DNA from 2 places in the Synechococcus sp. MVIR-18-1 genome. Region 1 is predicted to be linked to the other one. Evidence: predicted binding sites of a transcription regulator. Region 1 holds the regulator's gene; the other holds the start of a gene.

Region 1 (7,692 bases):
GATCACCAGCAGCAGGGTCGAAATCAGGCTGAGCACCCGACTGGAGGCCATCAATAACGACAGTTGGCGAAGCAAAAGATCAGGCATCGTGCAGAAGAGCACGATCACCAGCGATTGAACGATCTCTACCGTCCAGAACAAGCGGGGCGACACGTTCTGCAGAGCAATTAAGTACTCGCTCTCAATCGACCAATGGTGGCCAAGGAAAACAGCAACAGCAAAGAGCAAAAGCAGCAGGGGGGCCCGCAGCGGTAGGACCAAAAAACGAAAAAAAGACATCAGCAAGCAGCCAACGGTCGACCGATGAAATCACTGATGACATCAGCGAGACAGCAGATCCCAACAACAGAATTGGCTTTTAAACGCTAGCAACAACACACGCATCAGCCTGCCAAAGTGAAACCAATCAAGTCTTCCCGGGATGACCGGCAGTTCCGCCCCCGCCACCCTGACCCCCTTGCAAAAGGGGTTGCTTCTGATCACTGCACTGGTCCTTGCTGCTGGATTATTTTTGCTGCGCAATGGTCTCAATCAGGAAGCGCCTCTCGATCAGCTGGCCAGACAATCCCTGGATCCTGAGGTGGCCCTCACCAACTCCCGGCCCACCGTGCTGGAGTTTTACGCCGATTGGTGTGAGGCCTGCCAAGCCATGGCACCCGCGATGCTTCAAACGGAACAGAATCACGCCGATCAACTCGACGTTGTTTTGGTGAATATCGACAACCCACGCTGGCTGGATTTGACCGATCAATACGACGTCACAGGGATTCCACAGCTCAATTTATTTTCAGCCGACGGCGTGATGCGCGGCCGTTCGCTTGGAGCGAGAACAGCTGACGAGTTGGAATCACTAGCGGTTGCATTGATTGACAATGCGCCTTTACCTCAGCTTGCGGGCGTTGGTTCCACCAGCAGCGTGCCCCCTGCCGAGACAGTTTCAAGCCCAGGGCCCCGCAGCCACAGCTAGACAAAGCATGAACAGTTCAGCGCAGACGACACCAATGGACTCTCGTTTTCGAGTTGACCTGATCGCCGCAACCCCGAATCCGCAACAGTGCGTGTATGTGGGAATGCACCAGGACTACAGCGAGGGCTTCGTCGCGGCCGACCGCGAGCAATGGCCAGATGAAACCAAAGCAGGCGAAATCTGCGTCAAACGCCTCCTAGCCGGAGAACGGGGACATTACGGACCCATGGAGCATGCCCAGATTGTGTTGAACGTGGGCTGGTTTCCGCATTCCGTGATGCAACAGGCACGGACGCACCGGGTGGGCGTCAGTTTTGATGTGCAATCCATGCGCTACACAGGCGAGCGCATCTGTCGGGCGGCACAGGGAAAACTCGATCTCGAAGAGGTGTTTTATCTGCGTCCCGTTGGTGAGTACAGCGACCGCAAGGGCAAGAAATACCTCTACAGCGAGGCTGAACGCCAAAAAGATCTAAACCACTGCAAAATCAGCGCCGATCGGTATCAGGAATTGCTTCAGGCCGGCTTTGCAGAAGAACATGCCCGCGGCATTCTCCCCTTCGATTACAGGCAACATTTTGTGGTGAGCTTCACGCTCAGAGCCTTCCTGCATTTCATGGATCTACGCGCCAAGCTCGATGCTCAGCAAGAAATCCGCGAGCTCTGCGATCTGATGTGGCCCCATCTCAAGGCTTGGACTCCAGAATTTGCAGGCTGGTACGAAAAAACAAGACTGCATAAGGCCCGGCTCGCTCCCTAATGAATACTTAGGAAGCACTTTTCAGGAAGCAATCATGCGCTGACGTTCAGACCTTGGCTAGCGTCACTCGCTCTGGCTGATGCTGATATTTACCTTGTCGGTCGCTGTAGGTGGTCTCACAAGGATCACCTTCAAAAAACAACAACTGGCAGATCCCCTCATCGGCATAAATACGACAATCAGCTCCAGAACTGTTACTAAATTCCAGGGTGAGATGTCCCTCCCAGCCAGCCTCTGCTGGAGTGGTATTCACAATGATGCCTAAACGGGCATAGGTGCTCTTGCCAAGACAAATAACCGTGATGTTGGGCGGCACCCGCATCTTTTCAAGGGCAACACCGAGGCCATACGAATGTGCTGGAAGGATGAAATAGTCCCCATCCTCATCATGATGAATGGGCGTGGATTCAAGGTTGTCAGGGTTGAATCGCTTGGGATTCATGATCGTGCCAGGGACATGGCGAAAGATCAAAAACTCCTTAGGCGAGAGCCTCAAGTCGTAGCCATACGACGAGCAGCCAAAACTAAGAACCGGACTCTTGCGTTGATCCGGATCCAAGTGGCGCACTAAGCCATTTTGAAAAGGCTCGAGCATGCCTGCCCCAGCCTGATCCGTAATCCAGCGATCGTTTTTAAGCATTAGAAACCTCGACGCAATTCCGTGACTTGATCAGCCATCTCCATCATCTCTGCAGGGATCGCAGGCCCGGTCACGATCACATCCATGGCTGATGGCCTTTGCTCTAACACCGACAAAACATCCTCATGGCTCAAATAGCCAAGCTCGATCGCCAAGCCAATCTCATCCAGCACGAGTTGGTCCAACGTGCCCTCTAGAAGATGGGTTTTGCAGATCTCCCAGACCGACTGAACAGCCTCTTTGACCTCGTCATCGCGGCTAGCAGCAGGATCTGAAAGGCATTCCGTCACGGAAGGCCGCAACCATCGGAGCCGATCGCACAGGGTGAGGCTGCTCTGGGGACCTTGGCCCACTCCACCCTTGAGGAACTGAGCGATCAAAACATTGCTACCCAGGCCTGCCGTCCGCAGCGCCTGGCTCAGCACACCAGAAAAACTCCCCCGAAATGAGGCGGTATGCACCTGAAGCTGACCTTCTGGAGCCACCAAATGCAGGGGTGGACGAACCTCTACAGAGGGAAGTCTTCGAAGCCCTGCTTGCTCAAGAGTCCTGTGGTCAACAGTCCGCGACTCACGAGAATGATGGGTAGGGCTGAGGCTGACGGTCATCACATTCGCCGATGTCCGGCAAATCCGGATGTGGATGAATCTAGCGGTGAAAGTGCAAGACACAAGTGCTTTGACACCATCCATGGTGTGCCGAGCCAACTGGCAGGCTCAAAGAACCTCCACACCCTGGGCTCATGACCGACACCTCTCGCAATGACGGACGTCAGCCGGGCGAGCTTCGCCCCTTTTCGATCAGCTGGGATCCCATGGGATTTGCCCTGAGTTCAGTGATCATCCACAGCGGACGCACCGCTGTTCTTTGCAGCGTTTGCCATCAAGAAGGTGTGCCTCGCTGGCGCAAAGATCAAGGCCAGGGGTGGCTCAGCGCCGAATACCGACTTCTGCCTGGATCCACTCCAGAGCGACAAAACAGAGAACTGCTCAAATTGAGCGGACGCACCCAGGAGATTCAGCGCCTGATTGGCCGCAGCCTGCGCGCAGCGATCAACATGGAAGCTCTCGGCGAGAACACGTTGAGAATCGATTGCGATGTGATTCAGGCGGATGCAGGCACCCGCACCGCTGCGATCAGCGGATCTTGGGTCGCGCTTCAACGCGCCTGTGAGCGACTGGTTCAACAAGGAATTCTCAACACCAACCCCGTCCAATCCCAAGTGGCCGCCGTCTCCGTTGGGGTGATTCACAAACGCCCCCTTCTCGATCTCGACTACAGCGAAGACAGCCAAGCCGATGTGGATCTCAACGTTGTGATGAACGGAGCAGGGCATTTGCTGGAACTGCAGGGCACTGCCGAAGGAGCTCCTTTTAGCCGTCAGCAGCTCAATGACCTACTAGACCTCGCCGAGCCTGGCCTCAAGCAGATCATGCACGATCAGAATTTAGCTCTCTCCAGTAGGTGAAAATGCCGAGTTTCGTGTTCCTTGCTACATGAACAGGAGGGGCTGATCCATAGCATCCCGACATACGAGTAGGGACCATGGCTGAGGTCAGCCGCGGCTTCAGCCGCTACGCACCACCAACAATGCGCCCGGCGGGCTCGAGCTTCGGAAGTCCCGCGGTTCCTTCCAGCCGCACGCTTCAAGATGTCATTCGGGGACTCGATGGTGCCAACTCGGAAATGGTGGAACGTGGGAAAACCATCTTTTTCCCCGGTGACCCTGCAGAAAAGGTGTACCTGATTCGTCGCGGAGCCGTCCGCCTCTCCAGGGTTTATGAATCTGGCGAAGAAATCACGGTTGCCCTCTTACGAGAAAACAGTTTGTTTGGCGTTCTGTCGTTACTGACAGGTCACCGCTCCGATCGTTTTTATCACTCGATCGCTTTCACAAGAGTGGAAATGGTCACGGCTCCAGCCACATCTGTGAGGCAGGCCATCGAAGCTGACACCAGTGTGGGCTTGCTGTTACTGCAGGGTCTATCCAGCAGGATTCTCCAGACCGAAACGATGATCGAAACCCTCACCCATCGAGACATGTCATCTCGGCTGGTGAGTTTTCTGTTGGTGCTCTGTCGAGATTTTGGAGTTCCTGGTCAACGGGGCATCACCATTGACCTACGCCTCTCACACCAAGCCATCGCCGAAGCCATCGGTTCCACGCGCGTTACCATCACGCGTCTCCTGGGTGATCTCAAGTCATCGAGCCTGGTGGATATCGATCGCAAAAAGATCACTGTTCTCGATCCAATCGCTCTCGCTAAACGGTTCAGCTGACCATGCAGGTGAAGATGGAACTCCCGTCCGAACTCTGATCCTTCGTTCACCGTGACCGGCTGGTTCCTACTTCTTGCTCTGCTAGTCCTTGGAGGCGTGCTCTCAACCCTGGGAGACCGCCTTGGTTCTCGTGTGGGGAAAGCTCGGCTGAGCTTGCTTGGACTGCGTCCCAAGCGCACGGCCGTGGTGATCACGGTTTTAACGGGCAGCCTGATTAGTGCGCTTTCACTTGGACTCTTGCTGTTAGTGAGTCGGCAGCTCAGGGTGGGCCTGTTTGAACTCAATGCTCTCGAAGCCAAATTGCGGAGCAGTCGCGCCGACCTCAAGACAAGCAAAAGCGCTCAGAGGCAAGCCGGCAAGGAGCTCACAACGGCACAACAACGAGCGGCAGAACTGCGTCGCACCCTGAAGCCCCTCCAGGAACAAACCCGATCCTTGGAAGCCGAGCGGCAACGATTGAGCCAAGACGTGAATGCGAAAGATGTGGAGATCCAACGCACCGAGCAGGAACTCTCGGCCGTGCGCACGCAAATTCGCAGTGGAGAGAAAGAACTCAATCAACTAGAGGACACGCTCTTGGCGCTGCGGCGCGGAAACGTCGCCATTAGCAGCGGTCAGCCACTTGCCACCGTGACCCTGAAGCTCGAACGTCCCGATCAAGCAAAAACGGTCATCGATCAGTTATTGCGTGACGCCAATCTTCAGGCCTATCAACAAGTGCTCCCTGGCCAACCAGCGGAAAGGCAAATTTTGCTGGTTCCGCGGCCTGACATCCAGCGCTTGGAGCAAACGATTCGCAAACCTGGCACCTGGGTTGTGAATATCCGTTCAGCCGCCAATGTGCTGCTCGGAGAAACCGTTGTGTACGCCTTCCCTGAAGTGCTTCCCAATGTCACCGTGACAAGGGAGGGAGAGGTCTTGGCCCGCACCACCCTGGCGAGCAATGAACGCAACCCTGAAGCCGTTCGCAACCGACTAAATCTTCTCCTTGCCTCCACATTGGCCGAGGTGCAACGACGCGGTTCGCTCAGCAAGGGGTTGCAGTTTGATGGCAATGAAATCAATGCGCTTGGCCAAGAACTGATCGATCGCAACGGAGGACTCGCAGCGCTCGAAGCAGTCGCTTTACGACGCAGCGAAACGGCAGATCCGATCGCCATCCAGTTGCGCCTTAGCCAATGACACGCGTCATAGCGCTAGATCCCGGCCGAAGTAAATGTGGGCTGCTGTTAGCAGACATCGCCACGAACACCGTGCTTCAAGGCATGGTGATACCCAGCGCTGAGGTGCTTGATCAGCTTCGATCCTGGATGGTGGATGCTCAGGGGGAGGACGATCAGATTGCTGAGCTGGTCATCGGTGACGGCACCAGCAGCACGATCTGGCAACACCAACTTCCCGCAAGCCTGAAGGTCCGCGTCGTGGACGAAACCGGGACTACCTTGCGAGCCAGGGCGCGTTACTGGCAGTTGTGGCCTGCACGGGGCTGGAAACGCTTGCTTCCTTTAGGCCTGCGCATCCCATCTGGCGATCTCGACGCCATCGCCGCGCTCGTCATCCTCGAACATTATTTAGGTCGGTCTTTGCAATGGCCAGGTCCCGATCCCCTCAAAAACGCGCCCTCACGGTGAAGGTGTAATCCCCTCCCGGCTCAAGGTCATAGTCAGATTTCACAAGAAAACGAAGAAGCGCGTCTTGAATCAAGGCTCGCCCCAGGGAGGGCTCCACACTCAGTTCGCCACGGTCAAAAAACCAGCTGAACTGCCAATTGAAGCCTCCAGCCTGGACGTCTCCTTCCAAACATTGATCCGCAAAACTCTGGCGTTGAACCCGCAGATGGGCGGTGGTAACGGGTAGCGCTGCCATCACGCCTCGGTGTTGGTGGGAGCCAGCTGAAGCCCATTGATGTGATTCCCTGCAAGATCGAGACCCTGCCGCTGAATCCTTTCCAAACCATCCACGACCTCCAACAGAACCTTGTCGAGCAGGGGCTCTTCGTCACGACTGAAACTTCCGAGCACGTGCGACACCGTTCGTGCCTTGCGCTCACTGGGATTTTGTCCGGGTGCACCGATTCCAATCCGCAGGCGCGCGAAATCCTGCGTACCGAGATGCTGAATGGTGCTTTTAAGACCGTTATGGCCACCAGCAGAGCCACGGGCCCGCAAACGCAAACGGCCAAGCGGCAGATCCATGTCATCAACGAGGACCAAGAGCTGATGCAGCTCAAACCCAAACCAATCCAATGCTGCCCGAATCGAGCGCCCGCTGTCGTTCATGAACGTTTGGGGCATCAACAACCGCAATCTCTTGTCCCCCACACCCAGATCAGCAAGCTGACCTTGGAGCTTGGGCATAGAACGAAAGCCTCCGCCCTCCCGAGAAGCCAGGCGTTCTAAGGCCATAAAGCCAACGTTATGTCGTGTGTTGGCATAGCGATTGCCCGGGTTCCCCAACCCCACCACTAAGCGGAGATCACCGCGATTCATCGACTCAATCGGAGGGGGATGTTGGCTCTGATTTTGGAGAAACCACTGGAGTTACAACAGTCTCAGCTGGTGCTTCTAGAGCCTTGGCCTGATCCCCTTCGGGTTCGGGGTCAGCCATGGCCTTATTGATTTCACGTTCGAACTCCTTTGAGGCCGACTGAAACCCTTTGAGTGTTTTCCCGAGGGTACGGCCGAACTCAGGAAGCCTTTTAGGCCCAAACACCAAGAGAGCGACCGCCGCGATGACGGCCATCTCTGGCAGACCAATGCCGAAAACATTCATGACCTGATGTCAGCCCAGACCCAAGCCATTCCAGTTGACATTGATGCCTTCAAGGATCAGTGACTTGTTGTACAGCTGAAGAATGATCAACAGAAACACAAGGAACAGGGCCATGAAAATGCCCATCACTGGTGTTGTTCCCCAGCCAGGAACAACCTTGCCGTATTCCGAATTCAGGGGGCGGAGCAAATCGCCCAGACGGGTGCGTTGAGCCATGGCAGCGCTGAAGTCTCGGGTGGAATTAAGTCTCGATACTGTAGGGGCTCCGACCCG
Region 2 (7,692 bases), 390 kb from region 1:
GACTTAAGAAGTGTGGTCTTTCCCACCCCATTCCGGCCGATCAGGCAAACCATTTCTCCAGCGAGGACCCTCAGATCAACATCTCGAAGAATATGGCTCTCGCCGTAATAGGTATTGAGGCCCCGAATCTCGAGCATTGTCATTGAGCTTCGTCCTCCGTAGTTCCTAAATAAACCTCAATCACTCGAGGATCCTGTTGCACCTGATCCATAGAGCCCTCACAAAGAACATGACCCTGGTGCAACACAGTCACCGGGCTATCAAGACGACGGATGAATTCCATATCGTGCTCAATGACCAAAACAGTGTGTTCTCCAGCCAAAGACTTCAGCAAATCAGCCGTTAGGTCAGTTTCCTCATCCGTAAGACCTGCAACCGGCTCATCCACCAACAAGAGATCGGGATCTTGACCAACCAACATTGCAATTTCCAACCACTGCTTCTGTCCATGAGAAAGAGATCCAGCTCTCCAGTCAGAGCGAGATTGAAGATTAACAATGTTCATGAGATGGTGAACTTGGTCACGCTGTTCAGCACTGATACGGCCAAAAAGCAAAGTCCAAGGCTGTTTTGACCGACTAACAGCCAATGCCAAGTTGTCCTGAACTGTTAGATCTTCAAACACACGAGGACTTTGGAACTTACGGCCGATGCCAAGTCGTGCAATGCGGTGTTCTGGGATTCCAACCAGAGATCGGCCTTTAAAAAGCACGCCTCCTGAGCTAGGCGCAACCTTTCCAGTGATGACATCTAAAAATGTTGTCTTCCCCGCTCCATTGGGACCGATGACCGCTCGTAGCTCTCCTGATTGCAAGCTGAGGTTGAGATCTCGAAGAGCAAGAAAGCCATCGAAACTCACCGTGATGTCCTTGAGCTCCAGCAATGCTCTGGAACCAGAAACAATATTGCTCATGGCTGCACCTCGTCATTGCCATCAACTTCAAGTTGCGGATAAGTACCAATCGGCCGAATAAAGCCCACACGGGACATCAGATTCCTCGGTCCTTCTCCTTGGAACCAACCAATCACCCCCTCAGGCAATGCCGTCACAACAAGAATGAATAAACCACCTTGGATGAAAAGCCAAGTTTCAGGCAATGCTTCGCTCACCAGACTTTTGGCGTACATGATGGCAACAGAACCAAGAATCGCTCCAACTAATGTTCCACGACCACCAACAGCGACCCAAATCACCATTTCGATCGAAAACGGAACAGTCATGAATTGCGGCGAAACGATGCCTGATTGCACGGTGTAGAGCGCCCCACCAATACCCGCCAATCCCCCAGCAATTGCAAACACAATTGTTTTAAATAACGTGGGGTTATACCCAGCAAAGCGAAGCCGCGGCTCATCATCACGGATTGCAATTAGAACGTTTCCAAAGCGACCACGCACAACCCAACGTAGAAAGATCCACACCAAGATCACAACGACAGCCGTCAACCAAAAGAAACCACGCTGCATCTCTGCCGATCCCAACTCGAGCTGCCCAAACAGAACTGTGACATCCGTTTTGAGACCATTGGTCCCATTAATCAGCTTTTGCTGTCCATTGAAGAAGTTAAAAAAGACCAACAGAGCAGCCTGGGTCAAAATCGAAAAATAAACCCCCTTAATCCGATTACGAAACACCAAGTTCCCCAATACAGCTGCAAGCAAAGCAGGGACTAGCCAAATTGCAATGAGCGTAAAGAGAGGCGAACGAAAAGGCTCCCAAAACAATGGCAACCGATCAACTCCATACAAACTGAAGAATTCAGGAATAGAATTGGGCATATCAATAGAACTCCTCAGTTGGAGATACATCGCAGCGGCATAACCTCCAAGAGCAAAGAAAATTCCCTGACCAAGACTCAGAAGACCTGTAAAGCCCCAAATCAAATCAATCCCAAGCGCCACAATCGCTAGCGATAGAAACCGACCCAACAGGTTCAGACGGAAAACAGGAAGAACCGATGGAGCAGCAACGATTACCGCGATGATCAACACCCAAACAGCCACCGAGAGCCATGGACGCTGTTGAAACGAACGAAACATCAGTTCAAGCCTCAACCATGCGGCCTTTTTGCGGGAACAGGCCTGAAGGACGGAACTGAAGGAACACCACAATGAGGGCAAACACCATCACCTGAGCCATGCTCGTGGTCGCAAAAAATTCAACGCCACCAGCCAGTGGCCCAGGCATATCGGGCCAAATCGTAAGCAGCCTTCCCGCTCCAATCAGATCAGTTAACAAGCCGATCGCAAATGAAGCCAAGACGGTGCCGAAAAGATTGCCAACACCACCGAGCACCACAACCATGAAACAGCCCACGATGTAAGACGTTCCAACGTTGGGACCTACCGAACCCAACAACGACACTGCAACTCCAGCCACGCCAGCCAAACCAGAACCGATCCCAAAGGTGAGGACGTCAACCGTGTCAGTCGGAATGCCGAGGCAGTCGCTCATCGAACGATTCTGAGTGACTGCCCGAATCCGAATACCCCAAACACTGCGGTTAAGGAACCAGATCACCCCAACGACAGCGATCAACGTCATCACGATGATCACAAGACGTGGCACCGGAAATGTGAGATCCATCCACTCGAGACCACCGCGCATCCACTTCGGAGCGGTGACATCCACATTGCGAGATGTCGCCTTAGCAATCCGGCTAATTTGCGAGGCCAATCCACCCGCAAATAACACTCCAATGAAAGCGGAAACAGCCCAACCACCTAATCGCACAAACCGGGATTGACGTCCCTCCAATAAGTGCTTCGGAAGAAACAACGGAACGCTGAATCCGAGCACGAGAAACAGAACCATTCCTGCCGCATAAGCAAGCGGAACGCTGCGCACAAACTGCTGGAGAATCAAACTGACACCCCACGTAGCAAGCAACGTCTCCAGTGGACTCCCATAGAGACGTCGTATCACTGTGCGTTCAAGCAAAATGCCAACAACACCGCTTACAACGAAGGCGCATGGAATCGCAACCAATACGTAGGCGTTGTAAATAGGTGCAAGTAGGGGAAGTTTGAAAATGAGCTGCACCACGTAGGTGGTGTAGGCACCAAGCATGATTAATTCGCCATGAGCGAGATTAATCACACCCATCAAGCCAAACACAATTGCCAGTCCAAGGGCGGCCATCAGCAACACAGAGCCGATGGCCACACCGTTGAACAGACTTTCGAAAAGCAGTTGCACGGGGAGGGTCTAGTAAGCGAAACAAATAAAAAGAGGAGCCCCCAAGGGACTCCTCCTGTAGCAATCCATCAATAGATGGAGCTATCAATGATCAGAGCTTGTACTTCTCTCCCTTGCTGGGATCAGACCAATCGCAAGCGAAGCCCTTCGATGTGGGCTCAAACTGGTTCCAGGTCTGAGGATCAATTGGGCTGTCCGACTCTTCTACGATTTCAAACTGACCATCTGCAGTGATCTCTCCGATCCGAACGATTTGAGAGATGTGATGGTTAGGACGAACCTCGATGGGTCCTTGAGGAGCATCAAACTTAATACCGATCAGGGCTTCACGTACTTTGTCGTCATCGAAAGTACCGGCTTTCTCAACAGCCTGCTTCCAGAGGTAAACCATGTTGTATGCAGACTCTTGAGGGTCGGCAACAACGCGGTCAGCGCCATACTTAGCTTTGAAGTCAGCAGCAAACTTCTTCGAAGCCGGGGTATCAATGGACATCATGTAGTTCCAAGCGCCGTAATGGCCCTCAAGGAACTCAGGTCCAATTGTGCTGATTTCTTCTTCAGCAATGGAATAGCTCATCACGTAGTAACCCTTTTCAGGAGTGATGCCAGCATCCTGAATCTGCTTAAAGAAAGCAACATTTTGGTCACCATTCAGGGTGTTAATAATTACACCACCATCAGGCAAGGCTTTTTTAATCTTGGCAATAATTGGAGCAACCTCAGTATTACCTAGAGGCAAATAGTCTTCGCCAACCACTTCTCCACCCAGAGACTTCACCTGCTCCTTGGTGATGGTGTTTGAAGTACGAGGGAAGACATAGTCAGAGCCCACTAGATAGAAAGGCTTTCCGGCAGCTGGTGACTTCTCGAACATGAAGCTGGTCGCTGGCTCCGACTGCTGGTTAGGAGTCGCGCCGGTGTAAAAAATATTCTTCGAACATTCTTGGCCTTCGTACTGAATTGGGTAATACAGAAAAGCATCCTTCGATTCGTACACCGGAAGCATTGCCTTACGGCTAGCAGAGGTCCAGCCGCCAAACACAACAGGAACTTTGTCCTGATCGATGAGTTTTTTGGACTTCTCAGCAAACGTGGGCCAATCGGAGGCACCGTCTTCAACGATGTAATCAATTTTGTACTTCTTGCCGTCTACCTCAACACCACCGGCAGCATTGATTTCATCAATGGCCATCTTTTCTGTATCCACCAAGGTGGACTCAGAAATCGCCATCGTCCCCGTTAGGGAATGAAGGATGCCGACAGTGACGCTGTCGTCAAATTCCACGCTGGAGGCTTTCTCATCGCCACCACCACAAGCGGTGACGGCCAGACCCAGCGACGCTGCGGCCATGCCGACGAAGAGACGCTTGGACAATGATGAACTCATGAGTACCAAAAACAAGTGAATCGACGCTTAAACGTCGGAGCATGAAAGGTACAGATCAAGAGCCGCAAGTTCCTGTATCAATAAAAACAATTTGGCTCTTAAGCGCCTAAATACGCTTCATTCTTGTATCTGTTGCAACACAAAGGCTTCCACGCGATCGAGTCCTTCTCCCGTCCGAAGGTTGGTAAAACACCAGGGCCGATCCCCGCGCATCCTCAGTGTGTCCTGTTCCATCACACCCAAATCGGCACCAACGAGGGGAGCCAGATCAATCTTGTTAATCACCAATAAATCGGACCGTGTAATTCCAGGTCCGCCCTTACGAGGAATCTTGTCCCCAGCCGCTACATCAATCACGTAAATACAAAGGTCCACTAATTCGGGACTAAAACTGGCCGCAAGATTGTCACCGCCGCTTTCAACCATCACCAGATCAAGACCGGGAAATTGCTGCTCCAATTCACTTACAGCAGCTCGGTTGATGGAGCAGTCTTCTCGTATCGCCGTATGGGGGCATCCCCCGGTTTCAACACCACGGATACGCTCCGGCTCTAATGCACCAGAGCGCGTGAGGAATTGGGCATCCTCTTGCGTATAGATGTCATTGGTTACAACAGCTAACTGCAGGCGATCACGCAATCTCCTGCAGAGCGCTTCCACGAGCGCTGTTTTACCTGAGCCCACCGGACCGGCGACGCCAAGCCTGAGTTTGCTGCTCATCAGCTTCGGAACAAACGTGAATACAACTCAGCATGAGCCAACTGGGCGAGCCCTGCACCAGCACCACCCGACCAAAGGCTGCGCGGATCTTGATCCTTCAAAACACTCGCCTGATCACGAATCATCGGCAACAGTTGCTGTTGGATCCGTTGAGCCGTGGTGGGACCAAGCGGCACCAAGCGGACAGCCGCACTTAGCTGATTCGCAACCCAGCCATAGAGATAACCCTCCACCATCTCCTGTTCAGAGATCTTCAACGACAAGGCAGCCCAAGCCCAGGCCGCTGGCCAAGCCAAGACCACCGGCTGAGGCAATGCCTGAGGCAATGGATGTCCAAGATCAGCCATCAACGCCAGCAAAGAACCGCCCATCTGCACTTGCTGGGCACGCACCTCAGCCGACTCCCTCAAAGCCAGCAACCAGCCATCCAGAGAGATCAAGTCGCTGGGCATCCCTAACCCTTCGCCCTCCCAGACTTGAAACAAAGCACGCAATGGTTGTAACGCCGCAGCTTCCAACCTCAGTGCACCTCTCTGAAGTTCCGCTTCAATCCAGTTCTGAAGATCGAATGCATCGTTCAGATCGCCATTTTGGATCAAAACCTCAAGCCCCTCGGAATAACTAAACGCACCAACGGGCAAGGCAGGACTCACCAATTGCAGCAATGCAAGCGAGGTCATGCGTGCTGGTGGGCGAGGTAAGCACCGCCTTCGGGCCTGAATGGACCACAACACCGTGTCAGCTTCAATCCACGGCCATTGAGCATGGCGGCGAGGACGGAGTCGTTGAGCAACAACAGCTCATGCTCATGCAGCTCAAGAGCCACATGGCGATTGCCAAGGTGATAAGCGGCCTCAAGCAATGCCAGCGGCGTTGCTGCCTCCACTAGCAATAACTCCTCAGGAGCAGCGGTCACCAACACATGCACCTGCCGAAGGGAATTAGTGAGGCGATCACCCGGCGCCAAGGCCCGCTCGCGTGGCAGCTGCAACAACACGTCTCGGCCACAGGCTGTGCGACGACGGCCACGCAGCACCGTGCGTTGATTCGCACTCAGCGGCAACTCCATCACCGCGAGGGTGGCGTCAGGCAATGACTCCTCAGGCAAGAGACGATGGTCCAACACGATCAAACCAACATCCAAGGGTGCAGACAGCCAAAGAGATCACGCAACAAAGACTGCCCAACCAGCACGCCTTCGTTTGGTAGTGCTTGCTACAGAGCCAAGAAGAGTTGGCGTCGAGCGTGCATCCATGCATCGACTTGATCCATGGCACGGCACCTGCAACCTGCAGTTTTTTGCAGGCAGCAGCGGCAGTCAGCATCAAGGGGGCTGCACCGCCCCCCTGAAATTGATGCTCGCCGAACGAGGAGAAAACGGGCGTTGCGAGCTTCCTCTGCTTCACACCGCTGGCGGTCTTGTGGGAGGAGACCAATTGAGCGTCAACCTCGGCTTAAGACCAGGCAGTCGCTGCCTGCTCACCAGCGTGGCCGCGCAAAAGGTATATGGATCAGTGGGTCGCAGCCAGCTCCATCCCCAGGGGGCTTGGGCCCGCCAACAGGTCTTGGCAGAGCTTGATACCGAGACCGATCTGGAGTGGCTTCCCCAAGAGCTTGTGCTTTACGCCGACGCTCTGTTTGAACAAAACCTCAGCGTCACCTTGCCCATGGATGGATCGTTTCTCAGCGCAGAAATTGTGCGTCTCGGGCGCACTGCCGCAAATGAAACATTGGGCCGCGGATGCTGGAGATCTAGCCTCCAAATTCAACGCCAAACGGCTGAAGGAAGGCGCTGGGAGCTTGTTGATCGGCTCGAAATCAGCGACGCAGCGCTGAAGGGAGTGCATGGACTCAATCAACAACCGGTCTTCGGCACCTTGGTTTGGGCGGCACCCTTCCCTCTCCCAACAGACAAGCTCAACACCCTCCTCGATGACATTCGGCAGGATCGAAACGAACTCAAAGGAACCATGCAATGCGGCGTACTCCCCCAGGGACTGATCGCCCGTTACAGCGGCTTCTCGAGCCGTGATGCCCGTTTCTGGTTCAGCAGGATTTGGGCTCGCACCCGTCAGGCAAGAGCCCTGGCTGCGCCGAAGATTCCCAGGGTCTGGCCTTTACAGGAAGATCCATTGAAGGCCTAAGCGTTCAAATTGAACATTCCGCTGGCCCCGGGAGATAGAAACTAAACGGAGTGCAAGGTCACCATGCACCTCAGCCCCCAGGAAAAAGACAAGCTACTGATCGTCACGGCTGCACTCTTGGCAGAACGTCGACTCCAGCGCGGCCTCAAGCTCAACCACCCGGAAGCTGTGGCATGGCTCAGTTTCTTGGTTATTGAAGGCGCACGCGATGGGAAGAATGTGGCCGACCTCATGCAGGAAGG

Evidence for each region. The regulator NtcA, encoded in region 1, controls nitrogen genes in cyanobacteria. The targets are predictions, from matches to a motif close to GTANCNNNNGNTAC.
Region 2: the regulator NtcA is predicted to act here: its motif matches at 4,661-4,674, upstream of urtA (urea ABC transporter substrate-binding protein).

Annotation. Positions count from the first base shown of each region.
Region 1 covers NZ_CP047942.1:330,466-338,157, reverse strand. The annotation lists gene SynMVIR181_RS01725 (hypothetical protein) at 1-279, opposite strand, end outside; gene SynMVIR181_RS01720 (thioredoxin domain-containing protein) at 422-967, shown strand; gene thyX (FAD-dependent thymidylate synthase) at 1,002-1,727, shown strand; gene dcd (dCTP deaminase) at 1,774-2,367, opposite strand; gene SynMVIR181_RS01705 (cob(I)yrinic acid a,c-diamide adenosyltransferase) at 2,367-2,975, opposite strand; gene rph (ribonuclease PH) at 3,110-3,835, shown strand; gene ntcA (global nitrogen regulator NtcA) at 3,913-4,647, shown strand; gene SynMVIR181_RS01690 (DUF3084 domain-containing protein) at 4,699-5,829, shown strand; gene SynMVIR181_RS01685 (resolvase) at 5,826-6,278, shown strand; gene SynMVIR181_RS01680 (DUF3146 family protein) at 6,256-6,513, opposite strand; gene pth (aminoacyl-tRNA hydrolase) at 6,513-7,136, opposite strand; gene SynMVIR181_RS01670 (TatA/E family twin arginine-targeting protein translocase) at 7,141-7,419, opposite strand; gene psbH (photosystem II reaction center phosphoprotein PsbH) at 7,429-7,635, opposite strand.
Region 2 covers NZ_CP047942.1:2,389,099-2,396,790, forward strand. The annotation lists gene urtE (urea ABC transporter ATP-binding subunit UrtE) at 1-143, opposite strand, end outside; gene urtD (urea ABC transporter ATP-binding protein UrtD) at 140-913, opposite strand; gene urtC (urea ABC transporter permease subunit UrtC) at 910-2,040, opposite strand; gene SynMVIR181_RS12860 (branched-chain amino acid ABC transporter permease) at 2,045-3,199, opposite strand; gene urtA (urea ABC transporter substrate-binding protein) at 3,291-4,586, opposite strand; gene ureG (urease accessory protein UreG) at 4,704-5,306, opposite strand; gene SynMVIR181_RS12875 (urease accessory protein UreF) at 5,306-5,986, opposite strand; gene ureE (urease accessory protein UreE) at 5,983-6,450, opposite strand; gene SynMVIR181_RS12885 (urease accessory protein UreD) at 6,560-7,450, shown strand; gene SynMVIR181_RS12890 (urease subunit gamma) at 7,514-7,692, shown strand, end outside.